DNA from 2 places in the Streptomyces sp. NPDC050485 genome. Region 1 is predicted to be linked to the other one. Evidence: riboswitches for the same ligand, from Rfam matches in the RefSeq annotation. Region 1 holds a riboswitch; the other holds the start of a gene.
What was found. A riboswitch is a leader RNA that binds a small molecule or an ion and turns the genes downstream of it on or off. The one in region 1 is predicted to bind glycine.
Positions count from the first base shown of each region.

Region 1 (4,207 bases):
CTTGGACAGCGGCCGCAGGTCCACGATGCACTCGTGCGCGACGAGCCCGTTCGGGCCGGTGTAGAGCACCGGGTAGTGCGGCTCCAGGCGCTTGGCGATGTAGTTCGCGGCGAGCACGGCGACCTGGGTGGCGCGCTTGAGCCCCTCGCCACCCATGAGACGTACGTACGCCCATGAGATCGGCAGGATGCCCGCCGAGCCCCACGGGGCGGCCGAGATCGGGCCGACGCCCGTCTCCGGACCGGCGCTCGGCTGCAGCGGGTGGTTCGGCAGGTACGGCGCGAGGTGCGCGCGCACCCCGACCGGGCCGACGCCGGGGCCGCCGCCGCCGTGCGGGATGCAGAACGTCTTGTGCAGGTTGAGGTGCGAGACGTCGCCGCCGAACTTGCCCGGCTTGGCCAGCCCCACCAGGGCGTTGAGGTTGGCGCCGTCGACGTAGACCTGGCCGCCGGCCTCGTGGACCAGACCGCAGATGTCGGCGACGTGCTCCTCGAACACGCCGTGCGTGGACGGGTAGGTGATCATCAGCACCGACAGCTCGTCGCGGTACTGCTCGATCTTGGCGCGCAGGTCGTCGGCGTCGACCTCGCCGTCGTCGGCGGTCTTGACGACGACGACCTTCATGCCGGCCATCACGGCGCTCGCGGCGTTGGTGCCGTGCGCGGAGGACGGGATGAGACAGACGGTGCGCTGGGTGTCGCCGTTGGCCCGGTGGTAGGCGCGGACCGCGAGCAGACCCGCGAGTTCGCCCTGCGAACCGGCGTTCGGCTGGAGGGACACCGCGTCGTACCCGGTGACCTCGGCGAGCCGCTCCTCCAGCTCACGGATGAGCGTGAGGTAGCCGGCGGCCTGCTCGATCGGCGCGAAGGGGTGGATCTGACCGAACTCGGGCCAGGTCACCGGCTCCATCTCGGTCGTCGCGTTCAGCTTCATGGTGCAGGAGCCGAGCGGGATCATGCCGCGGTCCAGCGCGTAGTCGCGGTCGGCGAGCTTGCGCAGGTAGCGCAGCATCGCGGTCTCGGAGCGGTGCTGGTGGAAGACCGGGTGGGTCAGGAAGTCGTCGGTGCGCAGCAGGGCGGCCGGCAGCGTGTCGGCGGCCGCCGCGTCCAGCGCCTCGATGTCGGCGTCGACGCCGAACGCGGCCCAGACGGCGGCCAGTTGGGCCCGCGCGGTGGTCTCGTCGCACGCGATGGAGACGGTGTCGGCGTCGACCGGGTGCAGGTTGACCCCGCCCTCGCGGGCGGCCGCTACGACCTCGGCGGCCTTGCCGGGCACGCGCACGGTCAGCGTGTCGAAGTACGAGCCGTGGGCGACCTCGATACCGGCGGCCTTGAGGCCCTCGGCGAGCAGGACGGCGTACCGGTGGGTGCGCTGCGCGATCTGCTTCAGGCCGTCCGGGCCGTGGTAGACCGCGTACATTCCCGCCATCACGGCGAGCAGCACCTGGGCGGTGCAGATGTTGCTGGTGGCCTTCTCGCGGCGGATGTGCTGCTCGCGCGTCTGGAGGGCCAGGCGGTACGCCTTGTTGCCGTCCGCGTCGACGGAGACGCCGACGAGGCGGCCCGGCAGGCTGCGGGCGAACTTCTCCTGGACCGCCATGAACCCGGCGTGCGGGCCGCCGAAGCCCATCGGGACGCCGAAGCGCTGCGTCGTACCGACGGCGATGTCCGCGCCCAGCGAGCCGGGCGAGGCGAGCAGGGTGAGCGCGAGGAGGTCGGCGGCGACGGTGACGATCGCGCCGAGTCCGTGGGCCGCGTCGATCACGGGCTTGAGGTCGCGGACCTGCCCGGAGGCGCCCGGGTACTGGAGCAGCACGCCGAAGACACCGCGCTCGGCGATCTCGGCCGGGATGCCGTCGCTCAGGTCGGCGACGACGACCTCGACACCGGTCGGCTCGGCTCGCGTCTGGATCACGGCGACGGTCTGCGGCAGGGTGTCGGCGTCGACGAGGAAGACCCCGCCCTTGACCTTGCCGACCCGCCGGGAGAGCGCCAGCGCCTCGGCGGCGGCGGTGCCCTCGTCGAGCAGCGAGGCTCCCGAGGTGGGCAGGCCGGTCAGCTCGGCGACCATGGTCTGGAAGTTGAGCAGCGCCTCCAGGCGGCCCTGCGAGATCTCCGGCTGGTAGGGCGTGTACGCCGTGTACCAGGCGGGGTTCTCCATGACGTTGCGCAGGATCACCGGCGGCGTGAACGTGCCGTGGTAGCCGAGGCCGATCATCGGGGCGAGCACCTGGTTGCGGTCCGCGAGCCGGCGCAGCTCGGCGAGCACCTCGGCCTCGGTCCGCGCCTCGGGCAGCCCCAGCGCACCGGCGCTCTTGATCACATCGGGGACTGCGGCGGCGGTCAGCTCGTCGAGCGAGCCATAGCCGACCTGCGCGAGCATCTTCGCCTGGGCCCCGGCATCGGGCCCGATGTGGCGCTGCTCGAAGGGGATGCCACGCTCCAGCTGACTGAGCGGAATGCGGTTGGCGGTCATTACGGAGGCCTCCTGGTCGCACGACCTGCGAGGGGCACCACGGCACGGGTACCCGGACGGCCTCCCCCTCTGTCATCTCAACCTGAGAGCTTCACCGGGCGCGTGGCAGCGACCCGGCTTTCACCGTCGGTGAGGAAGGGTCGCGCGCGGGCACGACTGCCCGTACGTCCCCCGTCCTGCTTTCCAGAGTGACCTCGTCCGTGCGGTCCGTGGGCCTGAGAGATTCCGGGGAGGAGTTGCTCCTTCGGCGCCGCCGAGGAACTCCAATGAGCACTCCGGACGGCTCTCCCGCACGGGGTCAGCAGCCGCTTGCCAGCCTACCAGCGAGGTCCGAGCCCGATTCTTTGTTCACCCGCTCAAGTGGCCGACACCCCCGATGTGCACTTTCGTAGTGGTTATGGAGCAGTTGTGACCGGTTGCGACCAATTGGAGGGACCGTGCAGACCGATATCGATCCGCGCAGCCTGATCGGCCGCAAGGCGTACGACCGCGAGGGACACAAGATCGGAACGGTGGACGAGGTCTATCTCGACGATGCGACCGGCGCCCCCGAATGGGCCGCCGTACGCACCGGGCTGTTCAGCCGGGACGCCTTCGTGCCGCTGGAGCCCAGCACCGTGGTCGACGAGGCGCTGCACATCCCGTACGACCGCTCGCTGATCAAGGACGCCCCCGACTTCGGCGTGGGCCGCCACCTCTCCCCGGAACAGGAGCTCCAGCTCTACCATCACTACGGTCTGGACATCTCGGCCCCCGATCCGGGCCCGCCGCCGCCCGACCGGGACTTCGGACGGCTCGCCAACGGCGATACCTGACCCGCCCCGCGCCCTTCGGCGGCCGCCGCTGACCCTGCCTCCGCCCTCGCTGCCCCTTCCGCCGCGGCCGCTTCCGCGACCAGGGGCAGCGGTTCGGAGGGCACCAGCTCGGGGTCGTCCACCTTGAAGGTCCGGACGCGCCCCGGCTCCGCCGACACCGGGGTCTCGAACCGCACGGTCACCCGCCCGAGGCCGCTGCCCTGCACCCATCCCGGCCCGTACTCCGCGTGCCGCACGTCGTGCCCGGCCAGCCACCGCCGCTGCGCCGGGTCCGCAACGGCCTCCGCCTCCTCGTCCGGCGGCGGGGCCTCATCGGCCGTCGGCTGCTCTTCGGCCCGCTCCCCCGCGGCCTGCGCGAACAGGTCCTCCTGTGTGAAGTCGGCGAGCCCGCTGACCCCCACGCCGAGCAGCCGCACACCGCCCGTGGTGTCCACGGAGTCCAGGAGCCGGCCCGCCGCCTCCCGCACCACCGAAGGGTCGTCCGTGGGGCCCCGCAGGGTCTCGGAGCGGGTCAGCGTCGAGAAGTCGTAGCGCCTGACCTTGAGCACGATGGTCCGGCCCGAGTGCCCGGAGGCACGCAGGCGCTGCACACACCGGTCCGCGAGCCGCCCGACCTCGGTCGTGATCCGCACCCGGTCGTGCAGGTCCACGTCGAAGGTGTCCTCCACCGACACCGACTTGGTGTCCCGCTCGGCAACCACCGGCCGGTCGTCGCCCCCCGCCGCCATCCGGTACAGCGACGCCCCGTGCGACTTCCCGAGGAGCCGTACGAGCTCGTCCTCGCCCGCCTCGGCCAGGTCCGCGATCCTGGTCATCCCGGCCCGTCGCAGATGCTCCCCGGTCGCCGGGCCCACGCCCGGCAGGGTGCGCACCGGCATCGGGGCCAGCAGCTCGCGCTCGGTGCCGGGCTCTATGAG
Region 1 covers NZ_JBITHR010000006.1:413,932-418,138, forward strand. The annotation lists gene gcvP (aminomethyl-transferring glycine dehydrogenase) at 1-2,475, opposite strand, end outside; glycine riboswitch at 2,669-2,776, opposite strand; gene ACIBK6_RS16090 (PRC-barrel domain-containing protein) at 2,913-3,290, shown strand; gene ACIBK6_RS16095 (DNA polymerase IV) at 3,206-4,207, opposite strand, start outside.

Region 2 (4,207 bases), on a different contig from region 1:
GTCGACCTCGCCGGTCTCGTCCACGTGGTACGGGACCACGTTGTAGAGCTTGCCGGAGAAGTTGATCTTCATGCCGTGGGTCAGGTGGCCGCCGTGGGCCAGGTTCAGACCCATGATCGTGTCGCCCGGCTTGAGCAGCGCGAACATCGCGGCGGCGTTGGCCTGCGCGCCCGAGTGCGGCTGGACGTTGGCGGCCTCGGCGCCGAAGAGCGCCTTGACGCGGTCGATGGCGATCTGCTCGACCACGTCGACGTGCTCGCAGCCGCCGTAGTAGCGGCGGCCCGGGTAGCCCTCGGCGTACTTGTTGGTGAGGACCGAGCCCTGGGCCTCCATGACCGCGACCGGAGCGAAGTTCTCCGAGGCGATCATTTCGAGGGTGGACTGCTGGCGGTGGAGCTCGGCGTCGACGGCGGCGGCGACGTCCGGGTCCAGCTCGTGGAGGGGCTGGTTCAGAAGCGACATCAGACGATCCCTTGAATCCCTTGTCCCGGTGGTCGGGGTCAGCTGGCGAAGTCGGTGTACTCGTCGGCGGAGAGCAGGTCGCCCGGCTCCTCGGCGACGCGCACCTTGAACAGCCAACCGCCCTCGAACGGGGCGGAGTTGACCAGGGCCGGGTCGTCCACGACGTCCTGGTTGGCGGCGACGACCTCGCCGGTGACCGGGGAGTACAGATCGCTGACGGACTTGGTGGACTCCAGCTCGCCGCAGGTCTCGCCCGCGGTCACCGTCTCACCGACCTCCGGAAGCTGTACGTACACGACGTCACCGAGCGCGTTGGCCGCGTGCTCCGTGATGCCGACCGTCGACACGCCGTCCTCGGCGGCCGACAGCCACTCGTGCTCCTTGCTGTAGCGCAGCTGCTTCGGGTTGCTCATGAGCTGAATTCTCCTGTACGCGGGGGAGTGCTGATGACGGGGGAGGGGGGAGCGTCCCGGATGCCGGGACAACAAGGGTGGCGCCGGTGGGACCGGAGGGTCATTTCTGGCGCTTGTAGAAGGGGAGCGCGACGACCTCGTACGGCTCGTGCGTGCCCCGGATGTCCACGCCGACGCCGGCGGTGCCGGGCGTGGCGTGCGCGGCGTCCACGTACGCGATGGCGATCGGCTTGCCAAGGGTCGGCGACGGGGCGCCGGAGGTGACCTCGCCGATGACCTGGCCGTCGGCAACGACCGGGAACCCGGCGCGCGGCACCCGGCGGCCCTCGGCGATCAGCCCGACCAGCTTGCGCGGCGGGTTCGCGGCGGCCTTCTCGGCGGCGGCCTCCAGCGCCGCGCGGCCCACGAAGTCGCCCTCCTTCTCGAACTTCACGACCCGGCCGAGACCGGCGTCGAAGGGGGTGAGCGCGGTGGTCAGCTCATGCCCGTACAGCGGCATGCCCGCCTCAAGGCGCAGCGTGTCGCGGCAGGACAGGCCGCACGGCACCAGGCCCGCGTCCCGGCCCGCCTCGGTCAGCGCCCGCCACAGCTGCTCGGCGTGGACCGGCGCGACGAACAGCTCGAAGCCGTCCTCGCCGGTGTAGCCGGTGCGGGCGATCAGCGCGGGGACGCCTGCGACGGTGCCGGGCAGACCGGCGTAGTACTTCAGCCCGTCGAGGTCGGCGTCGGTGACGGACTTCAGGATGCCGGGGGACTCGGGGCCCTGCACGGCGATCAGCGCGTACGCGTCGCGGTCGTCGCGGACCTCGGCGTCGAAACCGGCGCCGCGCTCGGTGATCGCGTCGAGCACGATCTGCGCGTTGCCCGCGTTGGCGACCACCATGTACTCGGTCTCGCCCAGGCGGTAGACGATCAGGTCGTCCACGATCCCGCCGTCCTCCTGGCAGATCATCGTGTATCGGGCGCGGCCGAGGCCGACCGTGCCGATGTTGCCGACCAGGGCGTGGTCGAGCAGCGCGCACGCCTGCGGACCGGTGACCGTGATCTCGCCCATGTGGGACAGGTCGAAGAGGCCGGCGCGGGTGCGTACGGCGTTGTGCTCGTCGCGCTCGCTCCCGTACCGCAGCGGCATGTCCCAGCCCGCGAAGTCGGTCATGGTGGCGCCCAGCGATCGATGCAGAGCATCGAGGGCAGTGAGGCGGGGGGCGTTGCTCATGGATGTTGCTCCAAGGTCCCGGGGCATGACGGTCGAGGACATCCTCCCCATCTGTCATCGGAACCTGAGAGGTTCACCGGCGCGCTGGGCGCGGCACGGCTTGCACCTTGGGTGGGACCGCCCGCAAGGAGACGGCCCGCTTTTCAGATCTGCCTCGTCCGCGCGGTACGGGGCCTGAGAGATTCAAGGGAGGAACTTGCTCCTTCGGCGCCCCAGCTCACAGCTGCTGGGAACTCTCCCGCGCGGATTCGAACGGCCGGTATGCAGTTGGCGCGCACATCATTGCACGCATCCCGGAAGCGGCAAATCGCTTGAGCCCTATTACCGTCTCTTTACACTTCGTGGGGAGGGGTCGCGAGACTCGAACAGGGGGGAGTGCCATGACGGTTGGACGGGACACGGTTGTTGGACGGGACACGGTTCAGCTGCGGGAGGCGTACGCACCGGACGGGGCGGCGGCGCGGGGGGCCCGGCCGGTGGTGGGCGAGCGGGTGCGGGATCTGCGCGGCAGGCCCGGGCGCACCCCGCCGGAACTGCTCTTCGCCGCGGGCGACGTGGTCGTCGTGTCCGGGCTGCCCGGCAGCGGCAAGACGACGCTGATGCGCAGGACCGTCAGGGACCGCCGCATCGACTCGCAGGACACCCGGCTCGCCTGGCAGCGCCGGCTGCCGGGGATCCCGTACCCCCTCTACCGTCCGCTGACCAGGACCGCGCACTTCGCCAGGACCTGGTGGGCGCTGCGCTCCGGCGAGAGCATCGTCGTGCACGACTGCGGAACGCAGGCCTGGGTGCGGCACTGGCTGGGCCGCGGGGCGCGGCGCAGGGGACGCGCGCTGCGGCTGATCGTGCTCGACGTACCGCCCGGCACGGCCCTGGAGGGCCAGGCCAGCCGGGGCCGCTGGGTCTCGCGGTACGCCTTCGCCCGGCATCGCGGGGCGGCCCGCCGGCTGATCTCCCAAGTGGAGTCCGGGCGGCTGCCGACCGGGTGCGCGACGGCGGTCGTGCTCGACCGGGAGTCGGCCTCGGTGCTGCGGCGGATCGGCTTCGCCGAGTAGCGACGCGGGCCCGGCCGTCGCGGCGCTAGGGTTTTGGGGCACGGCCGCGGAGGGCCGGCAGGCAGTCGGGGGAGAAGGACGGCACATGAACTTTCCGGAGCAGGCGTTCGCGCATCCGCACGGCGGCGGGGGCTGGCCGGGCAACGAACTCGAAGAGGCCCTGGCCGCGGCGCTCGGCATGCCCAACGCGGGCCCCCGGCTCATCGAGGTGCTCGGGCGCAGCGCGGTGTGGGTGCCGCTGCCCAACGGCGGCGGCCAGGACAGCGCCGACCTCGACCTGCCCACCATGGAGCTCGGCGGCGCCCCCTACGTCCCCGTCTACAGCTCCGAGCAGCAGTTCCTCCAGTGCGTCGGCGCCCATATGCCGTTCGCGGTGGCGCCCGCCGTCGAGTTCGCCCGGGGGCTTCCGCCGCAGCTCGGCATCGCGGTCAACCCCGAGGGCGCCGTCGGGATGCCGCTGCCGCCGCCCGCCGTGGCCGAGCTGTGCCGTACCGGGCGTACCGCGCTCGACGGACCCGCGTCCGGAGCCCGGGTACGCCTCTTCGAGCCCGACTGGCAGGAGGACCCGGTGGACTTCCTGGCCGCCGCGGCCGACGAGTTCGAGGCGACCGGGGTGGTGCGCACCGCCCGCCGCGCACTCGCCTCCATCGAGGGCGAGGCGCCGACGCTGTTCATCGGCGTGGAGTGCGTCACCTGGGACGGGGCCGGCGGCGACGCCCCCATGGAGGCGCTCGGCCGGGCGCTCGGCCGGGTCCCGGTCGGCTGGCCGGTCAACCTGGTCCTGCTCGACGTGACGCGCGATCCGGTCGCCGAATGGATGCGCGAGCGGGTGCGCCCCTTCTACGCACGGGCCCAGTAGCCCGCGGCTCCGCCACGGCAGGTCTTCGCCGGGCCATGGCGGTGTCAGTAGGGCGGCTTAGGGGGTGTCCGGTGGGTCAGGGTCGGACAGGGCGCGGGGGCTGGTGCGGTGCATCGCAAGGCGCCAGAGCGCGTCGATAGCGGAGCTATCGGGGCGGTTCGGCAACGTGGCGAGGTGCCGTGCCAGACGTCGCGACCCCGGC
Region 2 covers NZ_JBITHR010000013.1:166,517-170,723, forward strand. The annotation lists gene glyA (serine hydroxymethyltransferase) at 1-462, opposite strand, end outside; gene gcvH (glycine cleavage system protein GcvH) at 501-875, opposite strand; gene gcvT (glycine cleavage system aminomethyltransferase GcvT) at 976-2,091, opposite strand; glycine riboswitch at 2,245-2,342, opposite strand; gene ACIBK6_RS25690 (AAA family ATPase) at 2,472-3,146, shown strand; gene ACIBK6_RS25695 (enhanced serine sensitivity protein SseB) at 3,232-4,005, shown strand.
Region 2: it holds a riboswitch for glycine, as region 1 does, so the genes downstream of both, gcvT (glycine cleavage system aminomethyltransferase GcvT) here and gcvP (aminomethyl-transferring glycine dehydrogenase) in region 1, are expected to answer to the same signal.